One region of the Lactococcus formosensis genome, then DNA from elsewhere that is predicted to be linked to it. Evidence: predicted binding sites of a transcription regulator. Region 1 holds the regulator's gene; each other region holds the start of a gene.
The links. Region 1 encodes Rex, which represses fermentation and respiration genes when NADH is low (regulators of the CRP and FNR family bind a similar motif). Its sites were predicted from a motif close to TTGTGAANTANTTCACAA; they were not measured.
Positions count from the first base shown of each region.

Region 2: a site for Rex is predicted at 3,801-3,818, ahead of VNN39_RS04320 (alanine dehydrogenase). Genes of this name have one in related genera too.
Region 3: a site for Rex is predicted at 3,515-3,532, ahead of VNN39_RS05070 (class II fructose-bisphosphate aldolase). Genes of this name have one in related genera too.
Region 4: a site for Rex is predicted at 2,017-2,034, ahead of ald (alanine dehydrogenase). Genes of this name have one in related genera too.

Region 1 is NZ_CP141721.1:1,797,833-1,803,719, forward strand. Features, by position in the region: gene VNN39_RS08695 (malolactic enzyme) at 1-255, opposite strand, end outside; gene VNN39_RS08700 (LysR family transcriptional regulator) at 419-1,312, shown strand; gene VNN39_RS08705 (redox-sensing transcriptional repressor Rex) at 1,465-2,118, shown strand; gene VNN39_RS08710 (ArsC/Spx/MgsR family protein) at 2,186-2,575, opposite strand; gene VNN39_RS08715 (class C sortase) at 2,606-4,402, opposite strand; gene VNN39_RS08720 (pilin N-terminal domain-containing protein) at 4,530-5,162, opposite strand; gene VNN39_RS08725 (SpaA isopeptide-forming pilin-related protein) at 5,164-5,887, opposite strand, start outside.
Region 2 is NZ_CP141721.1:875,995-881,881, reverse strand. Features, by position in the region: gene VNN39_RS04335 (L-threonine 3-dehydrogenase) at 1-178, opposite strand, end outside; gene VNN39_RS04330 (glycine C-acetyltransferase) at 245-1,435, opposite strand; gene tdcB (bifunctional threonine ammonia-lyase/L-serine ammonia-lyase TdcB) at 1,662-2,669, opposite strand; gene VNN39_RS04320 (alanine dehydrogenase) at 2,694-3,788, opposite strand; gene VNN39_RS04315 (aldo/keto reductase) at 3,967-4,812, opposite strand; gene VNN39_RS04310 (S-ribosylhomocysteine lyase) at 4,933-5,412, shown strand; gene VNN39_RS04305 (hypothetical protein) at 5,427-5,576, shown strand; gene VNN39_RS04300 (Gfo/Idh/MocA family oxidoreductase) at 5,573-5,887, shown strand, end outside.
Region 3 is NZ_CP141721.1:1,034,171-1,040,057, forward strand. Features, by position in the region: gene hemH (ferrochelatase) at 173-1,120, shown strand; gene thrS (threonine--tRNA ligase) at 1,483-3,423, shown strand; gene VNN39_RS05070 (class II fructose-bisphosphate aldolase) at 3,579-4,475, shown strand; gene VNN39_RS05075 (GTPase) at 4,617-5,882, shown strand; gene VNN39_RS05080 (YcjF family protein) at 5,867-5,887, shown strand, end outside.
Region 4 is NZ_CP141721.1:1,951,537-1,957,423, reverse strand. Features, by position in the region: gene VNN39_RS09425 (YegS/Rv2252/BmrU family lipid kinase) at 1-206, shown strand, start outside; ribosomal protein L21 leader region at 350-422, shown strand; gene rplU (50S ribosomal protein L21) at 456-770, shown strand; gene VNN39_RS09415 (ribosomal-processing cysteine protease Prp) at 774-1,118, shown strand; gene rpmA (50S ribosomal protein L27) at 1,111-1,395, shown strand; gene VNN39_RS09405 (AAA family ATPase) at 1,495-1,836, opposite strand; gene ald (alanine dehydrogenase) at 2,146-3,252, shown strand; gene VNN39_RS09395 (PhoH family protein) at 3,371-4,330, shown strand; gene VNN39_RS09390 (NUDIX hydrolase) at 4,332-4,805, shown strand; gene ybeY (rRNA maturation RNase YbeY) at 4,815-5,303, shown strand; gene VNN39_RS09380 (diacylglycerol kinase family protein) at 5,287-5,748, shown strand; gene VNN39_RS09375 (ComF family protein) at 5,751-5,887, opposite strand, start outside.

The sequences.
Region 1 (5,887 bases):
AAACTCTACGATATGTTGGTTAAACAAATAGTAGAACAAAGTACGGTTTGTATTGAAGATTTCCATCAGGAAATGACGTTTTTCCAAATCAGATGGTTTTTCCAAGTAATGTTGGTAAGTTTGTTCTGCTTGTTCTTCAAGTGTTTGAACATAAGGTGGCAAAAGACCGATTAAGCCAAGTTCCTTACGTTCTTCCATAGTAAATGCTGTTCCTTTATTTAAAAAAGGATTGTTTAAAATTTCATGTGCACGCATTCGTACGTCCTCCAAATTTATTATTCCTATAAGAAATTCTTACAAGATGTATTTTAATACTTATAAAAAATTATAGTCAAACCTTTGGGTTATGATAAATATTATTTATAACAAATCGGAAAACTTGTGATAGAATATAAGGGTCAAAGGAGCGTCTAAACTAATGAACTTGCATGATTTCGAGTACTTTAATGCCTTAGGAGACTTGTTGTCTTTTACTGCTGTTTCTAATCATTTTGGGGTAAGTCAGCCGACAATTACCTATGCTGTAAAGAGATTGGAACAATATTATAACTGTAACTTAATATACAAAGATCCTTCTCACAGGACAGTTGTCCTGACAGATGAAGGAAAAATATTGAAGATTCATATCGAAAGTATTTTAGAAGAGTTGGCACTGACGCAAAGAGCCATCGAGCATTCTAAAAATCATCAAAATCATATTGGTTTTCCTCCTATCATTCGAGCAAAAATCCTGGCTCAACTCTTAAACGATAAGAATGCGATTAGCTTTTTATCGAAATTTGATTTAGTATCGGGTGGCTCGGAGGAACTTCTGGCCAAACTTATCTCCGGTACAATCGATTTTAGCCTTATTGGCAGCATTGCTCCCCTGATGCACCCCAACCTTTTTGTGAAGCTACTTTATCAACGCGAATTTTATATCTTTGTCTCTAAAGATAACCCACTTGCCTCACGTCAAGAAATTTCATTTAAAGAAGCATTGGATTATCCGTTTATCCTGCTTGATGAAAGCTTTGTGCATATGGAAGCTTTCCAAAATTTAAATGAAAAATACAAGAAAAAAGCAAAAGTACTCTTTAATTTTTCTGATATCCATACTATTGGCCAACTGGTCAACTCAAATGTTGGCATAACCTTGATGACCGATTTTCTTCCTTTTGCCGATATGGATAGTCTTATAAAGATACCACTAATACCTGAAGATAAGCAAATTTTTCATGTTCAATATGCTTATTTAAGAAGTACACTGCTCAATTCAGACTTGAAAGAATTAATTCGCTTACTCGATGAACTAAATGAAAAAATAAATTGAAGTGAAAAGATAATTTTTCTCTTTTTTCTTTGTTAATTTTTCTCCATTTTTTTCACAAACTTTCTTCAACCGCATAATTCCGGAAAGAATTGTTTGACAACCTCCCCTTAAAAAAGGTAAAATATTCACAAAGACTATGTAAAGGAGATAACATGGCTGGCTCCCAAGTTAATAAACAACTACCCAAGGCAACTGCAAAACGTTTGCCTCAATATTATCGCTTGTTCAAACTTTTAGTTGATGAACAAGTAACACGCACAAACTCACAACTTATTTCGGAAAAAATTGGTGTGGATGCGGCGACGATTCGTCGCGATTTTTCACTCTTTGGTGAGCTGGGACGTCGAGGCTATGGTTATGAAACACGCGCTTTGCGTGATTTCTTTGGAGAATTACTCGGACAAGATCAAGAAACACATATCGCACTCGTAGGAGTCGGTAACCTTGGACGTGCCCTTATCAATTATGAATTCCAAAACCGTAATAAAATGCGTGTAACCCAAGCTTATGATGTTCCAGAAAACCCTCTCGTTGGTACAACAACTTCTACAGGCGTTCCTATCTACGACATCGCTGACTTCTCTAAAAATATTAAAGATTCTAAAATCAAAACAGCAATTATTTCTGTAAATAAAGAGAATGCTCAAGAAGTCGCAGACATTCTAGTGAAAGCAGGCATTAAAGGTATCCTCAATTTTTTACCTTTGCGCTTACAAGTTCCTGAAGATGTCGTTGTTCAGTCGATTGACTTAACGAAAGAGCTTCAAACCCTCTTATTCTTTATGTCAAATAAGGACATCAAATAAACATATAAAAAAGCATGATTGAAAACCATGCTTTTTTATTTTTTAATCATTTCGTCTTTTTTAAATATCATAAGTCAGATAAAAATTTACGATATTCTCTTGGAAAAAAACGCCGTATTTCATCAGAATTATAGCCAATCAGGTAATTATTTTCATCCAGAATAATAGGCGTCTTAAAAAGTGAAGTATTCATTTTGAGATAGTAAAGTGCACTTTTTAACTTCATGTCTGCTACTTTTTCTAATTCTTCTTCATTTTTATGGTTGATTCTTTCTGGATTTTTGAATAGTTCATTCATGCCCTCTGTCGTTAGCGATAAAATTTTTAACAAATCATCTATAGTTATTTGACTTATGTTTTGCTTTTCAAAATCAATACCATAACGTTCGAACCACATGAAAGCCTTTTGACTGGATTTACACTTGCTTCTATAATAAATTTTTAATATGCGCCACACCTCGTTACTATTACATTTATCATTTGGAGATTAAATAAAATTAAGAAATAAAATAGGTAATACCAAAAGTAAAAAGAAGGGAATCATCACTTGCATTGGATCCGAAATAATATGTGCCGCTAGATCCATAGAAAGCTGTTCAAAAGGAGAGATAGGGCTTGTTTTTATCAAGTTATCTCCGGAAACATTGCCTGTCATACTTAAATTCATTGTCTTACTACTCTTAGCATTTAAAGGGCTTGTTTTTGTTAAACGCCCTTGAACTAGACGGCGGTATACTGTCCCTACATTTCCCTCACAACGGATGAGTGTTAGGATTGGTGTTCCTTTAACTTCACTATTCACCACATCGACTTGCGTGTCCTTTATGACTTCATTTTTAGTCACTTGATACTCGTACACATTCTGAAAATCAGTCGCGTAGACTTTATCACCCTTGACGAGATTGCTGATGCGATTGAAAAGAACATCGACATTTTGATTTGTATTGACATTATAAATATTGTGGGCCAAGAGGACGTAATTGCCTTTTCCTAATTTTTGTCCTTGTCTATAAGTGGAAGCGCCGGTCATCAAATTTGTTTGACTTATCCCGGCCAATATGGGCAAGTTCACTTCTTCTTTTGGAATATAAAGCTTTCCTATCCCGTTATCATTGACAGTATGTTGGAGATTTTTCCTACTTTCCGCAAAATTAGTAACATTTACGCTGGCAATTTTGCTTTCATCATAATCAGCTTTGAGTATCTTATCTGGATTATAAGCGGACAATTCGTGTTGCTTCCCCACGTTAATATTAGGCAAAGCAGATTGTGTCTGCATACGGAAATAGCCGTAAATAGCAAAACCTAAAATAGAAATCATAATCACAAGCATCACGACAAACATACCACGTGTCACCATTATCAAACGGCGAATACGTTTCATGGCCCGTGCCGAAATTTCTGGGTCCTTCTTGCGTGACTGTTTCAAGAAGATACGATAAAGCAAAAAGAGGATAACAAACAAGAGGAAACAAAGTCCTAGTGACCCCATCACAACAGTTTGATAGGTCCAAATATTACGCTTGCTCGTCTTTTTAGACATAGCTTCTTTATATGGAATACGTTTCCCATTTACAAGTAGGCGATAAGTATTAATTCCTGGTGGAGTACAAGTTAAAAGTGTCACGCGATCTTCACCAGGAACGATTTTCACCTTGTCTACTTCACTCGGAAGAACTTCCTGAAAAGAATCAATTTCATAGGCGAGTTTTTTACCTAATATATTAATAAAGAAGATATCTCCTTCTTTCAGATTTTTGATATCTGTAAAAAGAACTTGGTTTTCTAATCCACTGTGTCCACTAAGTACAGCCCGCGTATTCTTTCCCCCAATCGGCACAGAAGACGATTCAAAATGCCCCACGCCTTTATCTAGAGTTCCATAAGAAGTCCCGTGATAAAAGGGAAGATTATTGACATCGATAGCGGGAATGTCAATCGTCCCCATTACTGGAGGATTGCCGTTAGAGATAACTTTACTGTAATCTACTGGATGACCAACTTTTCCTTCTTGACGGTCAAAGATATATTGGTTGTATTTTTCAGCTAAAGCCCACTGCTCGTCTCGTTCTTTTTGACTCATCTTTTTCAGACTATCATTGTAACTACTGGTTGCGACAGACCTTTGTTGGTTAGCCATGTAATTACCAATGATTGGGTAGATAAGAATTCCAATACCAATAAAAATCAATAGGAAGGCAAAAACAAGGAGGGGAGAAACTCTTCGCCTTTTTTGACTTGATGAGACAGTCATATTCCGTTTATTTCTTTGTTTTTTAATCAATTTTTTCTCCAATTTTTCTTCAAAGATTTATTTATTTTTGAAAAAATATAAGATTGAAGTTCTGCATACAATCCTGTTTGCATTCTACTTCAATCTTAATTTTCCAAGGGTTATTGAGTTGTCACACTTATTCGTGTGCTTTTTTCGTCCACCAAAGTCCACTGAATCCCACAAGTACAATCACGCTTATCATCGTGATAATAATTTGATAGGATCCAATATTACCGCTTGTATCAGGGAGCTTATCTGGCACATTGGTATCAGGAATTTGCGGTGTATCTGGCAAAACCATACTTGATTTTGGATAAATATAGACTTCATTAATCAAACCATTTGCATTTTGCATAGGGAGGGAAACCAAAACAGGAGACATTGGTGTAGGGACTTGCTCACTTTTTGATTCTGTGACTTGGTACACACCACGAGGAAGACCTGTTAATTCGGCTTCGCCTTGAGCATTTGTTGTAACAGTTTGACTAAAAGCATCAGCACCTTGAGCGGTCACATAAGTGTTCATTTCAGTTTTAGTCATGCGTGTAATCGTATATTGTACGCCTGCAAGACGTTGAAGATCTTCTGTGCCACTTGTTACTGGCGTCCCGTCATGAGTTAACTGACTTTCTTGACTATCATTCAAGTTATATTTGATAATGTGAATACCGTAGCTCCCTGTGTCTTCTTGTGCTGCAACATTTTGACCAAAGCTAAAGTATAAGAGAGCCAACAAAGCAGCTATTAGAGTAAAAATATATTTTTTCAATTTAAGCTGCCTCCTTATTATTTTTTGTACGACGGTAAATGAGCCCGCCACCAAGGCCAATCATTCCTAGAACAACAAGACTAAGCGCAATCAAGAGGCCAATGCCCGCTTTTCCACCTGTGAAAGGTAAGATTGACTCAGCATCATCTTTGATTTTAAGGTTGATTGTTTGGTCGCCTTCACTTACTGTAAATGTAACAGGATTTTTCAACAACTCATAGCCATCTGGTGCTTTAATTTCAAAAACAGTATAGGTTTGAGAGATTGGATTATGATTGGCATCGTAACCTGCAAAAAGGTTTTGATCAACATTCAGATTACCTGTCTTATCCGTTTCATAGGTACCAATAAAGTCAGCATTTTGTTCTCCATCTGCTGGGATTTCTTGTAAATCGCCACGATAAATGGCAAATTTAGCACCGGCAAGTCCATTACCTAAAATATTCGTTTTAAAGATATCTAAGTGCGCTGAGCGATTAAGGCCCAAGTTATTGTAAGGTAATTCTTGCAAACCATCTTTTGGCTTAATCACTGTATCGAGATCTTTAAGTGTTGCTCCAACGTCATTCCAGTCAGAACCTTTAACCGGATTTTGAGCCGTGATACGGTCTTCTTCTGCTTTAACTTTTGAATTCTTTGCATCTGAGTTAGACGAATCCGCCATGAACTTAGTGACTTGGTATTCTTTTGTTTGCAGTTTACCGTTGATTTCAAATTCAGCGATA
Region 2 (5,887 bases), 920 kb from region 1:
TTTTGTCACGGTCCATTACATCCAAAATTTCAAAATGACCATCAGTGACAACTGGATTACCTTCAACTTCACGTACATCTGTTGCAATAACATTATCAACACCAAGATCTTTACGAAGACGTTCAGTTAATTCTGATCCAATTTGTCCGAGTGCGCCTGTGATGAGTACTTTTTTCATTATATTTTCTCCAATATATTTATTATATGCTTATTTGTAATAGAAAGTTTTTCTTATCTTAAGAGATTAAATCAATCCGATTTCTTTACCCACTTTGGCAAAAACAGCAACGGCTTCATCCAACATTTCTTTTGTATGTGCCGCTGTAGGCATTGCACGTACACGTCCTGTTCCAAGTGGTACAGTTGGGAATACGATAGGTTTAACATAGACACCATTTTCAATCAATTTCTTAGAAAACTCTTGTGTTTTTGCTTCATCTCCGAGAATTACTGGTGTGATTGGTGTTTCAGATACACCTGTATCAAAGCCGGCTTTTTGCAATTCTTCTTTGAAGTATTTTGCGTTATCCCAAAGTGTTTCAACATACTCTGGATGATCATGCATTAAGACAAAGGCTTCTTTTGCTGCTGCTGCTGCACCTGGTGTCAATGAAGTTGAAAAGAGGAAAGGACGACCTTGTGATTTGAGCCAATCAACCAAAAGTTTTGAACCTGCTACATATCCGCCCACTACACCAATCGCTTTTGAAAGTGTACCGATTTGGAAGTCAATTTTGTCTTGTAAACCAAAGTGTTTTACTGTGCCGGCTCCGCCGCCCATAACACCAGAACCATGCGCATCATCAACATATGTAATCAAATCATATTTTTCGGCAATTTCGACAATTTCTGGCAGTTTTGCAACGTCACCATCCATTGAGAAGACACCGTCTGTGATGTACATTACTTTATTATATTCACCAGACGCGGTAGCTTCTTTTGCTTTTGCTTCAAGATCAGCCATATCTTGGTGTTTCACGCGAATAATTTTAGCACCTGAGAGACGACACCCGTCAATAATTGAGGCGTGATTCAATTCATCAGAAAGAATTGCATCACCTTTTTTCATGACAGCGCTAATCGCTCCCATGTTACAATTGAAACCAGATTGAAACGCAATAGCAGCCTCTGTACCTTTAAATTCAGCAATTGTTTTCTCCAATTCAATATGGATGTCTAAAGTACCGTTGATTGTACGTACAGCACCTGCTCCTGCTCCATATTTATCTGTTGCATCTTTTGTCGCTTGAATTAATTCAGGGCGTGTTGCAAATCCCAAATAGTTATTTGAAGCAAGGTTAATCATCTTGTTGCCCGCAATTGTAATCTCAGGACCATTGGCGCTATCTAAGACATCAATGGTGTTGAGCAAACCTTTTTGTTTAAGGTCTCCAAGCCCATTTTCGAGGAACTGTGTTAAAACTTTTGAAGTCATTCTATAACCTTCTTTCAATTTTTAGTTACACGTTTTGTAACCGTTTACAGTAAGTTTAACACTTTTTTTTTACTCATGCAAGGATTTTTTGCACTTTGATTAAATTTTAATTTAAATTACATGTCTTTGTGAATTTCGTGATATCAGAGTAAATTATCTCACGATTAAAAAAAGACTGAACTATACAAAAAAAGACTCTGAAATTAAGAGTCTTTTGCTTTAAAAATTATTGATCATTGTCATTGGCAATCAGGAAGTGATCTACGACATCTTCGATACGGGCCAAGTCAACATTCCCGCCTGAAACAATAGAAACAACTTTTTTCCCTTTCACATAATCATCAACTTTACCTGAGAGAATAGCAGCTGTAGCAAGAGCTCCGGCACCTTCCACCACGATTTTTGTACGTTGAATTAAATCTTTAATTGCCAATTCGATTTCTTCTTCTGTCACAAGAACCATATTATCAACGATTTGATTGACTACTTCAAACGTTAGTTCCCCAGGGTAAGCCACATGACACCCATCTGCAATCGTTGGAGCTTCGTCATGGTGTACTTTTTTACGCTCTCTAAAGGATGCAGTCATACCATGACAGTTTTCAGCTTGAACACCAATAACTTGGATATTAGGATTGAAGGATTTCAGGGCAACAGCAACACCCGAAATCAAACCACCACCGCCTACTGGTACCAATACTGTGTCAACATCCCAAAGATGATCTAAGATTTCAAGACCAATTGTCCCTTGTCCAGCCATTACCTCTGCATCGTCATATGGTGGAATATAGGTAATGTTATTTTCTTTAGCGTAAGCTTCACAAAAGGCTTTGGAGTCGTCAAACTGTTTACCTTCAAGCATTACTTCTGCGCCATAACCACGTGTGGCATCAACTTTGGCTTGCGGTGCACCTTTTGGCATAACAATAATACTTTTGATCCCCAAAAGTTTTGATGTTAAAGCCACACCTTGAGCGTGATTTCCTGCTGAACAAGCAATAACTCCACGGTCTTTTTCTTCTTGGGACAATTGAGCAATCTTATTGAAAGCACCACGAAACTTGAATGAACCTGTTAATTGCATATTTTCAAGTTTCAAGTAAACTTCACCACCTGTTCTAGCAGTCAAGAACATTGACTGAATCAAAGGTGTTTCACGTGCATATTGTTTGACAGTATTTTGAGCTTTTTTAATATCTTTAATTGTAATTGGCAGATTTGCTAAATTTGGCATAATTCTTTTTCCTTAGATTTATTTTTAGAGTTCCGTATAAGTAACATCGATTGAATCCGCAAGTGCTTTGGAAACGACTTTTCCTTTGTAAACACTCAAACCGGATAAAAGTTCTTTTGATTTCAGCGCCTCATCTAAGCCTTTGACTGAAATATCCTTAAGGAAAGAGATATTGCCTTGAGCCAAAGCTATCGTCGCTGTACGAGGTGTTGCTCCTGGCATATTTGGCACAGCATAATGAATAATACCGTGTTTGATAAAGACTGGATCTGCATGGTTTGTTGCATGATCAATTGTTTCAACTGTACCACCTTGGTCAATAGCAATATCCACGATAACAGATCCTGGTTTCATAGATTCAACCATATATTCTTTAACTAATTTTGGTGGTTTAGCACCTGGAATCAAGATTGTTGAAATAAAGACATCTGCAAGTTTAATATTTTCTTCCAGAGCTTCAGTTGTTGATTTAACGATTTCAACTGTTTTGCCTGCATAGCGTTCTTTAAGTTGGGCGATACGCGCATCACCAAGTTCAATGATAATAACCTTACATCCCAAAGCAACAGCCATATCGGCAGCATTTTCTGCAGCATTACCACCACCGAAGATAACAACTGTACCAGCCTCGATACCTTCAATACCAGGAAGAAGAATTCCTTCCCCTTCATGTTGTTTTTCAAGATAATATTGCCCAATATTAACTGCACGACGTCCCGCAATAGCTGACATTGGCTTAAGCAACTCAAGCACACCATTGATTGAGATATTTTCACCAGAAATAGCTGTTACGCCGACTTCCATCATTTTTTCAACACAAGCTTTGTTCGCTGCCAAGTGTAAGAATCCCCAAATTATTTGTCCTGGTTTGAAATATTTATATTCAGATTCCATTGGCTCTTTGACTTTAACAATAAGCTCTGCTTCCCAAGCAGTTTCTGTATCAACGATTTGTCCTCCTGCTGCTTCGTAAAGGTCATTTGTAAAACCACAACCTGCACCAGCATTGCTATCGACAAATACTTCATTACCTGCTTCAACGAGAATTTTTACGTTTTCTGGAGTCATCCCTACACGCGCTTCACCTTGTTTTGGGTCTTTAATTACACCAATTTTCATTTTGTTTCTCCTTTGTGAATTCTTTATCAATTAAATGATAGCACTTTCATTCTTTTTTAGCAATCATTTTTGTGAAATAAAACACTTTTTTAACGCTTTATTATTCTTCCTGTCTATATTCTGTCAATTATAAAAAAAGACATTCAAATCTTACAATTTGAATGTCTTTCAACTTATTTTAGTGATCAACTTCGTCTGGGTTGCGTGCTAGACCCGCTTTACCATGAAGGCTGTCGATAAAAGTAATATCTTCTTCGGTCAAATCAAAATCAAAGATATCCGCATTTTCTTTAATACGGCTGGCCGTCACAGACTTAGGTAAAGGAAGATAGCCTTTGTGTAAACTCCAACGTAAAACGACTTGGGCAACTGTTTTACCATATTTATCTGCAATATCAGTCAACTCAGTAACCGCAAATATTTTTCCAGTACCAAGTGGACTATAAGCCTCTGTCAAGATATCATGTGCTTTATTGAAGGCAACAACCTCTTCTTGCTGATCCGAGGGATTAACCATAATTTGGTTGACAACTGGTTTAATTTCGGCTACTTCTAGTAAAGGTTCTAAATGTCGTGGATGGAAGTTAGACACTCCAATAGCACGGACTTTCTTATCACGTACGCCTTCTTCCATTGCTTTCCAGACTGCAGCATTGCGCTCTGCAAAGTTCGGGCGAAATGCTTTTGGGTTTGGCCAGTGAATAAGATAAAGGTCTACATAGTCTAAGCCTAATTTTTCCAAACTTTCATCAAGAGCCGCTCGCGCATCTTCTGTTGTGCCAACAGCCCAAAGTTTTGTCGTAATAAACAAGTCTTCGCGTGCAATCCCACTATCTTTAATCGCTCGACCAACGGACTCTTCATTTCCATAAACAGCTGCTGTATCAATATGACGGTATCCAACTTCTAAGGCTGTTTTAACAGCTTGATACGCTTCTTCGCCATCTTTAGATTGCCATGTTCCAAAACCAACTTTTGGAATTGTCATACCATTTGCGAGAGTGTAAGTTTCTGTAAGTGACATAATTTCTCCTTTTCTTTACTTTCTAGCTTCATTCTATCACTTTACGAGGTCAGACAAAAAAATTTTGGTTCAAAAAATGGTAAAATAGAAGAATACTAAAGAATACTGGAGGTAAGAAAAATGGCTGAAGTAGAATCATTCCAGCTCGATCACACAAAAGTTTTAGCACCCTATGTGCGTCTAATTGGGACAGAAACAGGCCCTAAGGGTGACATTATTACCAACTTTGACGTCCGTTTTGTGCAACCTAATCACGGTGAAATTCCTACAAGCGGACTACACACTATCGAACACTCAATGGCAAGTCTGATACGTGACCGTATTGATGGTATGATTGACTTTTCTCCCTTTGGATGTCGCACTGGTTTCCATATGATTATGTGGGGCGAGCCAACTGCTGAAGAGATTGCTAAAGTAATCACTTCATCTTTGGAAGAGCTCGCAGGAGACAGTTTCACTTGGGATAATGTCCCAGGTGTTGCCGAAAAAGAATGTGGTAATTATCGTGATCACTCATTGTTTTCAGCAAAAGAATGGGCGAAGAAAATATTGAGTGAGGGTATCTCCTCGGATGCTTTCGAACGTCGCCTTGTAAAATAGAGAGAAAGAGAACTATGGGAAAGTATCAATTAGACTATAAAGGACAAGCCTCTGTCCAAAAATTCCACGAGAAAAATTCAAATAAAAAGACAGACAAGTTGTCAAAAATTGAAGAATTAAAAAAACAACACTTAGCTAAAAAGAAAAAAGAGAAGAAAGCATGAAAAAGTTAAACATTGCTTATGTTGGTTTTGGGAAGTCCACCAATCGCTATCATATTCCGTATGTTAAAATTCGTGAGCACTTCAACATTGCGCGCATTGTCAATCGTAGCCTAGGTAAACGTCCTGAGCAAGCTATTCTTGAGGCTGAAGGAACCGTTTTTTCAACAGACATCAATGATATTATTCAAGATGATTCAATTGATTTAGTCGTTGTCGTCACTCCAGGTGCTGCACATTACGAAACGAGTAAAAAGCTTTTACTGGGTGGAAAAAATGTTATCTGTGATAAACCGTTAGTGGAAACGTTAGAA
Region 3 (5,887 bases), 760 kb from region 1:
TTAAAAAAACGATAAAATTTACGAATTTTTTCGTTTTTTTATTGCCATTTTTGCTCTATTTAATTAGATATTCCATAATATTAATGAATAACTTATGAAATTTAGGTAAAATAGAAAGCAGGATAATTGGATTGTCCGTTGAATTTTAGAAAATACAGGAGACATATATCGTATGAAAAAAAGAGGCATCCTCTTAGTTAATCTTGGTACACCCGAGAATACATCGCCCCAAGCACTAAGAAAATACCTAAAGAAATTTTTGTCTGATCGGCGCGTGATTAAGACACATCCCTTACTCTGGCAACTGCTTCTCAACGGAGTTATTCTTAATACTCGTCCGAAAAAATCAGCTAAGCTTTACGAAAAGATTGTCAAAGATGGCGAGTTTCCACTACTTACCTACACAGCAGCTCAGGAAAAAAATCTGCAGGAAATCTGTCCTGACGTTGAGGTAGCTATGGGGATGTCCTACAGCGAACCGAGTATTGAGAGTAGTCTGGAAAGTCTCTTGAGCAAAGGGGTGGAGGAGTTAACGGTTCTTCCTATGTATCCCCAATATTCAGGGACAACAGTAGGTTCAGTCTTTGACAGTGTGATGAACTTCTTTTTGAAAAAAGATCATATTGTGGATTTAAAGTTTATACGCTCCTTTTATAAAGAACCTCTCTATATCAAATATTTTGCTGATAAGATAAAAGAAACCCTTGCAAATGAAGAGGACATTGAAGCTGTAGTCTTTTCTTATCATGGTATTCCACTTTCTTACGTGACGGATGGCGACACTTATCCAGAAGAATGCACGGAAACGACACGTTTAATTATGGAAGAGCTTGGTGATTTTCCGCATTATCAAACTTATCAGTCAAAATTTGGTCCTGCTGAATGGTTAACCCCCGCAACCGATGATACTTTGAAGAAACTTCCTGGACAAGGCATCAAAAAAATTCTTATCGTTGCGCCTGGCTTCGTGGTAGATTGTTTAGAAACGATTGAAGAGCTTGAAGAAGAAAATAAAGAATACTTCCTTGAAAATGGTGGCGAAAAGTATGTCTATGTCTCGCCTTTCAATGAAGACATGGCTTTTGCTGAGCTTGTCAAAGAGATTGCAGAGAAAAAATAAATATTATTTTCTAAAAAATCAAAAAACTTACTCAAAAGGGCTTGACAAAAGATAAAGAAAATCCTAAAATGGTCATTAGAGACAAGTCTTTAACCAATTCTTTAAAAGAGAGCGAGTGTGTGGTGCGAACTCGTATTGTGATTGCTAAAGATACCACTCTGATAATTCTTTCTGAGAACAGAAAGCGTGGCTGACACGTTACGTCAAAGATGAGATATTTTTGAGGCTTTTTGTGCCGAAAAAATTAAAAAGGTGGTAACACGCAGATCGCGTCCTTTAGAGGGAATTGATCTGCGTTTTTTTATTTCCTCAGTGCTCATCCCCAAAACTAAAATATGTTAACAAAAAAATTGGAGGCTTATATGATTAAAATCACTTTCCCAGATGGTGCTGTCAAAGAATTTGAGGCAGGCATCTCAACACTTGAAATTGCAAAATCAATCTCACCTGGTTTGGCTAAAAAAGCCTTGGCTGGTAAAGTCAACGGCAAACTTATTGACGTGACCCGTCCAATCAAAGAAGATGCAACTTTTGAAATTGTAACACCTGACCATGAAGATGCTTTTGGTTTACTTCGTCACTCTGCAGCTCACTTATTTGCTCAAGCAGCACGTCGTCATTTTCCAAATATTTACCTTGGTGTAGGTCCAGCGATTGAAAATGGTTTCTACTATGATACTGATAATGAAGAAGGACAAATTTCAAACGACGATTTGGAAAAAATTGAAGCAGAAATGCGTCGTATCTCCAAAGAAAATTTCCCTTCAATTCGTAAAGAAGTAACAAAAGAAGAAGCAAAAGAAATCTTTGCTGGCGATCCTTATAAGCTTGAGCTTATCGAAGAACACAATGAAGATGAAGGCGGTTTGACAATCTATAGCCAAGGCGAATACACTGACCTTTGCCGTGGCCCACACGTACCATCAACTGGCTTTATTAAATTCTTTAAATTGCTTAACGTGGCAGGTGCTTACTGGCGTGGAAATAGTGATAACGCGATGATGCAACGTGTTTACGGTACAGCGTGGTTCAATAAAGAAGATCTAGAAGAAAACTTGAGAATGCGTGAAGAAGCGAAAGAACGTGATCATCGTAAACTCGGTCGTGAGTTAGATCTTTTCTTTAATGAAGCTTCTTTGGGGGCCGGTACAGCTTACTGGTTGCCAGATGGTGCAACTATTCGTCGTACAATCCAACGTTTCGTAGAAGACCGTGAAATTGCTGCAGGCTACTTGCACGTTAACACACCAAACTTGATGAACTTGGATATTTATAAACAATCAGGTCACTGGCAACATTATCACGAAGACATGTTCCCACCAATGGATATGGGTGATGGCGAACAAATGGAGCTTCGACCAATGAACTGCCCATCACACATTGCTATCTATAAACACCATGTACACAGCTACCGTGAATTGCCTATCCGTATCGCTGAGTTCGGTACAATGCACCGTTATGAAAAATCAGGTGCACTCTCAGGTCTTCAACGTGTACGTGTGATGCAACTGAATGATGGTCACACATTTGTGACACCTGATCAAATCCAAGAAGAATTTGGTAAAATTCTTGAATTGATTATGGAAATGTACCGTGATTTTGGTATCGACGATTACAGCTTCCGTCTGTCATATCGTGACCCAGAAGACACAGAAAAATATTTCCCAGACGATGCAATGTGGGAAAAATCACAACGTATGCTTAAAGCAACAATGGATGATATGAATCTTGACTACGTTGAAGCTGAAGGCGAAGCAGCCTTCTACGGACCAAAACTGGACATCCAAGTTAAGACAGCCTTAGGTAATGAAGAAACACTTTCAACTATCCAACTGGACTTCCTTAACCCTGAAAACTTTGACATCACATATGTTGGTGCAGATGGTGAGAAACACCGTCCAGTCATGATTTACCGTGGTGTAATTTCAACTCTGGAACGCTTTACAGCTTACTTGATCGAACTTTATAAAGGTGCGTTCCCAACTTGGTTGGCACCTACTCAAGCGATCATCATCCCTGTAAACAATGAAATTCATGCCGATTACGCATGGGAAATCAAAAAACGCCTCCAAGAAAAAGGATTGCGTGTCGTTGTTGATGAATCGAATGAAAAAATGGGTTATAAAATCCGTCAAGCACAAACACGTAAAGTTCCTTATCAAATCGTTGTAGGTGACCAAGAAATGGCAGATGGTACTGTAAACATTCGTCGTTATGGTTCAACAGATACTGAAGTTATTAGCTTGGATCAATTTATCGAAAATATTCAAGAAGACGTAGCAAACTACAGTCGTACTAAATAATAAGAAGAGAGGCAACTCTCTTTTTATTATCATTAGAGCTGGTCTGACTTTCTAAAAAATCCAGAATACAAGCGCATTCACGACTTATAACTAGAAAAATAGTTCACAAAATGCTATACTAAGACAGTAATAGAAAATATTCGGAGGAATTTGAAATGGCAATCGTTTCAGCAGAAAAATTCGTACAAGCCGCTCGTGACAATGGTTACGCTATCGGTGGTTTCAACACAAACAACCTTGAATGGACTCAAGCTATCTTGCGCGCAGCAGAAGCTAAAAAGACTCCAGTACTTATCCAAACTTCAATGGGTGCTGCTAAATACATGGGTGGTTACAAAATGTGTAAACTCCTCATTGAAACTCTTGTAGAATCAATGGGAATCACTGTACCAGTAGCTATTCACCTTGACCACGGTCACTTTGATGATGCTTTGGAATGTATCGAAGTTGGTTACTCTTCATTGATGTTTGACGGTTCACACCTTCCAATCGAAGAAAACCTTAAACTTGCTGAAGAAGTTATCACAAAAGCTCACGCTAAAGGTATCTCAGTTGAGTGTGAAGTTGGTTCTATCGGTGGTGAAGAAGACGGTATCGTCGGTGAAGGCGAACTTGCTCCTATCGAAGATGCAGTAGCAATGGCTAAACTTGGTGTTGACTTCCTTGCGGCTGGTATCGGTAACATCCACGGTCCTTACCCAGAAAACTGGAAAGGTCTCCACATCGATCACTTGACTAAATTGAACGAAGCACTCGTTGAAGCTATGGGCAAAAATGTTCCTATCGTATTGCACGGTGGTTCAGGTATCCCTGACGATCAAATCCGCGAAGCAATCGCTAACGGTGTAGCTAAAATCAACGTAAACACAGAATGCCAACTTGCATTTGCAAAAGCAACTCGTGAATTCGTCGTTGAATTTAACGCTAACGAAGCTGAATACATGAAGAAAAAACTCTTCGACCCACGTAAATTCTTGAAACCTGGTTTCGACGCAATCACTGCATCAGTTGAAGAACGTATCGACGTTTTCGGTTCAGCAAACAAAGCTTAATCAGCTTTTTAAACTATGAATAAAAGAATGCTTGTCACTTGTGGCAGGCGTTTTTTTATGTGTTGATATAAATTTTATGAACCTAAGTATGCTATAATTTAATCAATGATATGAAGTCAATGGAATCTAAGGAGCTTTGAAATGATTGAGGTTAGTGATATATTAAAACAGCGAATAATTGAAAGAGACGAAACAGAAACTCTTGTGGAAAAGCTCAATTGTATTGTGGTTGGTAAAACAGGAGTTGGAAAATCAACATTAATTAACGCTCTGCTTGGAGAAGAGAAAAGTACGATAGGGCAAGGTAGTCGAGGTACGCAAGACCTGTCAATGCTATTGTCTACAGCTTTGCCTTATACAAGTGAGGATTCTATATTTGCTCTTTATGATACTCTTGGATTAGAATTGGAAAATCAGAAGTTAGGCGTACATTCTGTTTTAAATAAAAGTTCTATTGATAAAATTGCTACTGCAATCGAAAAGAAAATCGAATATCATCAAAAAACACGAAATAGCAACGAATATATTCACTGTATTTTTTATTGTATTAATGCAATGGGAGATAGAATTGAAGATGTTGAGATTGATTTCATGAAGCGTATTGCTAAAACTGGAGTACAAGTATTTCCCATATTGACCAAAGTTCAGGATGAACATTCTATTTATAATTTAAGACAAAAATTTCAAAAGCAAACAGGTTTTGAGCCGATCTTGATAAGAGCAATTGACATAATTTTAGAGGGGGAAGCTATAGATAATCCTTTCTCAATTCAATATATGATTGATTTTATGGAAGAAAACATGGCAGGAATAGTTTATAATGTAAATAAAAATATGCGTTTGAAAAATTGGAAGGAAGATAAAAAACAAGCCCTCAAATACTTTTCAGCTGAAACGAAAAATATAGATACGATGAGTTTCTTTTCAGCTTTGAAGAAGGCTAACAAATATTTAGGACTTCAAAATGATTCAGAAGAGCTTGCTCTTCTCGAAGAAAAATTTTATAGTCCTCAAACATTTGAATCTAATAATATAGATGAACATCATGCTGAAGTAAACCAGTTAAAGTCAAGCGTTAAGAAAGGTCTTTCAGGTACAATAGGAGACATTAATTTTGGCAATGTTAAAAAAGGATTGAAGAAAATTACAAAAAAATCATCCAGCACAAATAAAGTACCTAAAGGAAGCGTCAAATTCAATAAAGCCTTAACAGCGCCTTTTATTGATGCTGGGGTAGCTATAGGAGTTGATATTGTAAGTAATGTGGCAAGTGATGTTAAAGATAAAATACTTGAAACCAAGCATATCAGAGATGAGTTTAAGAATTCAGGTTTAAATTACCTTAACCAAATTGAACGTATACAGAAAGAAATTGATGAAGAGGACGAGAGATGGCAAGAGAATTAAAAGGT
Region 4 (5,887 bases), 150 kb from region 1:
TATTTCACCTCAACAAACTACGCAAAGGCCAACTCGAAGATTTTATGGAAATTACTTATTTTGACACCAATCACTTAGAAATAAGTGCCCAATCTAATAAAAAACAAGATATTCCTTATTCAAGAATTGACGGAGATAAAAGCTCGCCACTTCCATTGGACATAACGGTATATCGCAAAGGTTTGACTACGGTGGTTCCTAAATAAGAACTTTATCTTATATTATCTATAAAGCACCTGATGAATGCAAACTTAACAGTAAATGACAAATAGAAGTAAAAAAACCTTGCATTCCACTTGAATTGAAGAATATTTTCTGCTATACTTATATAGTTGTCTTTGTGGTCTCCCATAAAGTACAACCGCACGAGGTACCGTTCAAGTAGCATTAGCTCACGGTCCAAGGCGAGTCTTACAGCCGTTTTACGGCACAAAATCTAACAAGGAGGAATCACAATGTCAAACTACGCAATCATCAAAACTGGTGGTAAACAAGTCAAAGTTGAAGAAGGACAAGTTATCTACGTTGAAAAACTTAACGTTGAAGCTGGTCAAACTGTAACTTTTGACGAAGTTGTTCTTGTCGGCGGTGCTACTACTAAAGTTGGTGCTCCACTCGTTTCAGGTGCAACAGTTGTCGGTGAAGTTGAAAAACATGGTAAACAAAAGAAAGTTGTTACTTTCCAATACAAACCTAAAAAACACTCACACCGTAAACAAGGTCACCGTCAACCTTACACTAAGGTTGTCATCAAATCAATCAACGCTTAAGGCATGATTGAAGCGGTTATCAGGACAAAGCGAGATAAAATAGTTTCCTATGAGATCTCTGGGCATGCTGAATCAGGTGAATATGGCCATGATGTGGTCTGTGCAGCTGTGAGTGTGTTGTCAATTACAACAGCAAATAATCTCTATGAAATGGCAAAGATTAAACCTATTGCCAACATGGAAGATGGTTATCTTTATGTTGAAATACCTTTGAGTACTCCTGAAAGACAAGGCGAATTGGCTCAAACACTTCTCCAAGCGTTTGAAAATGCTATGCGAGAAGTATCAAATAATTACAGCCAATACATTACACTTAAAATTGAAAATGGAGGGCAATATAATGCTTGAACTTAATCTGCAACTCTTCGCCCACAAAAAAGGTGGGGGTTCTACTTCCAATGGTCGTGACTCACAAGCTAAACGTCTTGGTGCTAAAGCATCTGACGGTGAACTTGTAAGCGGCGGTTCAATCCTTTTCCGTCAACGTGGTACACATATCCATCCAGGTGCTAACGTTGGTCGTGGTGGCGATGACACTCTCTTCGCTAAAATCGAAGGACACGTTAAATTTGAAATGAAACGTGGTAAAAAACACGTTTCAGTTTACCCAGCAGTAGCTAAATAATGGTAAACGAGTCTCTCTTCGGAGAGGCTTTTTTTATAAATATAAAAGAAAAGACAATGAGGAAATCCCACTCTGTAGGGACAGATTCATGTCTTTTCTTTACATAAATACTTGAGTTTCCTGGATTAATTTGTGTGCCTCCCTAAAATGTAGGACATCATCAAAACCATATTTTGAAAGAAAATAGACTTGGTCGCAATATTTTTCCACCTCTTCTAAGATATGGGAGGTAAGCAGAATGATTTTTGTTTTGGAAAGCTCTTTTAAGATTTGGAAGGCTTTGGCACGCATCGCATTGTCAATCCCATTCATCAGCTCATCGACAATGATAAGGTCTGCTTCAAGGCTTACAGTGTAAATGAAAGCCAGTATTTCTTTCATTCCGAGAGAATATTTTTTGATTGGTCTTTTAAAGAAACGTGAAGCAGAAAATAAGGGCATGTATTTTTCTGCGTTTTTTAGCTCTGTTTTTGTCAAAACCTTAATATAATCGATCGATCGAAGGTTAGGCTCAAAAATATCAAGTGTTGCAACATGGGAAACTCTACAATGAATAATGTCTTGTTTTTCTTTACACTATATAAGACGTAAATACATCTTACTTTTCACTAAAAATATACCTTGTAGAATATAAAACAAAAATATCATATTATTCTAAAAAGACAGTGTTATTTTCCCTTTTCGTAAGTTAAGCGCTTTATTTATGGTATATTTACTCTATAATTTTGAGTTGCATTGAAGGAGAAAATAATGAAAATTGGTGTAGTAAAAGACTTGAAACAAGGGGAAGCACGTGTCGGAATGACGCCGGAAAATGTAAAAACTTTGGTAGAGGCCGGGCATACGCTATATGTTGAAAATAATGCAGGTTTTGGTGCTGGTTTTCCAAATGAGCAGTATATCGCAGCGGGAGCCAAGATAGTGGAACGTGAAGAAGCATGGGAAGCAGAAATGATGGTTCGCGTAAAAGAGCCCTTAGAGGAAGAATATCAATACCTTAAAGAGGGACAAATAATCTGGGGATTTTTACATTTACCTGCAAATAAAGCTTGTGTTGAAAAAATGATGGAAATGCATGTAACTGCTTTTTCGGCTGAAAATATCGCTGTGGATGGAATTTTTCCATTACTCAAACCTTTGAGTGCAATTGCAGGACGACGCGCTATTAATATTGGACAATATTATCTGGAAAAACAACATGGTGGACAAGGGATTCTACTCCCTGGTATTCCCGAAAGTGGTATCGAGGCAGGGCATATTGTCATATTTGGTGGTGGTACTGCAGCAGAAAATGCAGCAGATATTGCTTTGAGTATTGGTTGTTCTGTCCTTATTTTAGAGTTGAATGATAGACGTATTAAAGAGCTGGAAACGCGTTACGCTGGTAAAAAGTTACAGGTTGTGAAGTCAACAACAGAAGCACTTGAAGAGCACATAAAAAAAGCAGACGTTTTTATTTCAACAATTCTGATTCCTGGTGCTAAGCCCCCAAAACTTGTGAAAGAGTATATGGTGAAATCAATGAAACCAGGTGCTGTGATTGTTGATATCGCTATTGATCAAGGAGGGACGGTTGAAACGATTGATCACGCAACGAATCATGCGGAACCTGTATTTACAAGACACAATGTCATTCATTATGCAGTGCCAAATATGCCAGGGGCAACACCACGTACTTCAACTTTGGTCATGTCTAAAGGGAATATAGAATACTTGAAAAGAATTGCCGACAATGGTTTAGAAGAAGCACTTAATCTTAGTGAGTCGCTTCGCTCTGGTATGAGTGTTTATAAAGGAAAAATAGTTTCATCTGCACTTTCTGACTCAATCGGACTTCCTTATACAAAAATTAAGTAAAAGTTATTGGGATTTCCCAATACTTTTTTATATTCAAGAAAGGTGTGGAAGCGTATAAACCTTGAAATATGGTATAATGAGACAAAGATTATAAATAAAAGAACAGGAAGGTATTTGTTTGGCTAGACATTCCGTAGAATTTAAGTTGGAAAATCCAGAAGATGCAGTTTTACTTTTTGGTTCACAGGATAAAAATGCACAGTTGATTGAATCTCAACTTGCTGTTGATATAAATTATCGCGGGGAACGCATACAGATTTTTGCTGATAATGAAGTAGCGCCTGAGCAGGCACGTAAAGTTTTGCAGGCTCTTTTAGTTTTGATTTCTCGTGGTTTACCTGTCCATAGCTCTGATGCGATGATCGCAGTTAAAATGGTACTTGAAGATAATATCGAAAATTTCATCACACTTTATGAAATTGAACTCACTAAAGATGCTGTTGGTACGCCAATTCGGTTAAAAAACGTGGGGCAAAAGCTTTATGTAGACAGTGTGAAACAGCATGACGTCGTCTTTGGCATTGGTCCTGCTGGGACTGGGAAAACTTTTTTGGCTGTCGTTATGGCAGTTCAAGCATTGCGTAATGGTCAGGTAAAACGCATTATTTTGACTCGTCCAGCTGTAGAGGCTGGTGAAAATCTGGGGTTCTTACCGGGAGATTTACAAGAAAAAGTAGATCCCTATCTGCGCCCTGTTTATGACGCACTGTTCCAGATTTTAGGAAAAAATGCAACGGAACGTATGATGGAGCGTGGGATTATTGAAATAGCACCTTTAGCATATATGCGCGGGCGTACCTTAGATGACGCCTTTGTTATCTTGGATGAAGCACAAAATACAACAACGATGCAAATGAAAATGTTCTTGACACGTTTGGGCTTCAACTCAAAAATGATTGTCAATGGTGATATTTCACAGATCGATTTGCCGGCTAAGGCCAAATCTGGTTTGATTGACGCAAAAGAAAAACTTTCTGGTTTAAATAGTATTGATTTTGTCTACTTTACAGCTAAGGACGTCGTTCGTCATCCTGTTGTAGCTCAAATTATTAATGCTTACGAGAAAAAAGGAGAGTAAGATGTCTGAAGGTTATGTTCTCGACTTACGTAAAATAGTGGGCCCGCGCCCACTTGTCGTTGCATGTGCCAGCATAATTATCTATAATGAAGATGGAATCTTGCTGCAGAAACGTAAGGATACAGGGTGTTGGTCTTATCACGGCGGTTCAATTGAACCAGGAGAAACAGCGGAAGAAGCTGCAAGCAGAGAGCTTTTTGAAGAAATAGGTTTGACTGTAGAAAACATGGAGTTATTTACCGTGTGTTCTGGAGAGGAACAGCATTTCTGCTATCCAAATGGTGATGAAGTACATATCGTGGATACTGTTTATGCCAGCAAGGATTTTTCAGGGCAAATGGTTTTTGAAGAAAGCGAAGTCCTGGATGCACAATGGTTTGCATTTGACCAATTGCCAGAAAATATTATGCCTTCGACAAGAACACCGCTCTTAGATTTTGCGAGAAAAATGAGAGAGAACATCGAAAATATATAAGGAAAAAGAATGTATATAGAATTAGTTGATGAAACGGAAAAAGTTTCAAAAGAAATTATTGAGCAAACTGAAAAGTTATTAAGCTTTGCTGCAGATTATATAAAGCTTGCCGACTCAAAAGAAATGTCTGTTACTTTCGTTGATAATGCGCGTTCACAAGAAATTAACCTGGAATATAGGGAGAAAGATGCACCTACGGATGTTATCTCACTTGAATATAAACCTGATGAAGATGAGTTTTTCTTTGATGAAGATATGGATATTCCAGAAGAGTTGATGGATGAGCTTGATCCTTTTATTGGTCAGCTCTTTATCTCAATCGATAAAGCTGCCGAGCAAGCAGCAGATTATGGACATTCCCTTGAACGTGAATATGGCTGGTTAGCTGTACATGGCTTCTTACATATTAATGGTTACGATCATTATTCTCCAGAAGAAGAAGCAGAAATGTTCGGACTTCAGGAGGAGATTTTGACTGCTTATGGACTTAAAAGATAACGAAAAAGATGTAAAAATTTTTAATAAGGAAGACTTTGCGGACGGTGAAGTCCCTGAGAATACCCAGCGTAAGCGCTGGAAAAACACGAATGTTATTTCCAGTATGGAGTTCGCAATCACGGGTATCTGGACAGCTTTTAAAGAAGAAAGAAATATGCGCAAGCATACACTTTCTGGTATTCTGGCTTTAATCTTTGGTGTTGCTTTACAAATTCGAGAATTTGAGTGGCTCTTCCTTTTTCTTGCCATCTTTTTGGTTTTTATGGCAGAGCTGTTCAATTCGGCTATTGAGAATGTGGTTGATTTGGCTGCAGATTATCAGTTTCATTTGCGTGCCAAAAGAGCCAAAGATATGGCTGCGGGAGCTGTTTTAGTCATTTCCGGCTTTGCCGTGATTGTTGCTGCGTTTATCTTCTTACCTAAAATTTGGCACCTGTTTTTTTAAAGTCAACGACACAAAGAGAAGGTTTTGATTTCCTGAGCTCCAGCTCGTTTTAACACAGCTATAGCATGTTGGAGCGTTCGACCGGTAGTATAAACATCATCTACTAGTAAAATCTTATCTGGTATTTTTACCTTTGCTT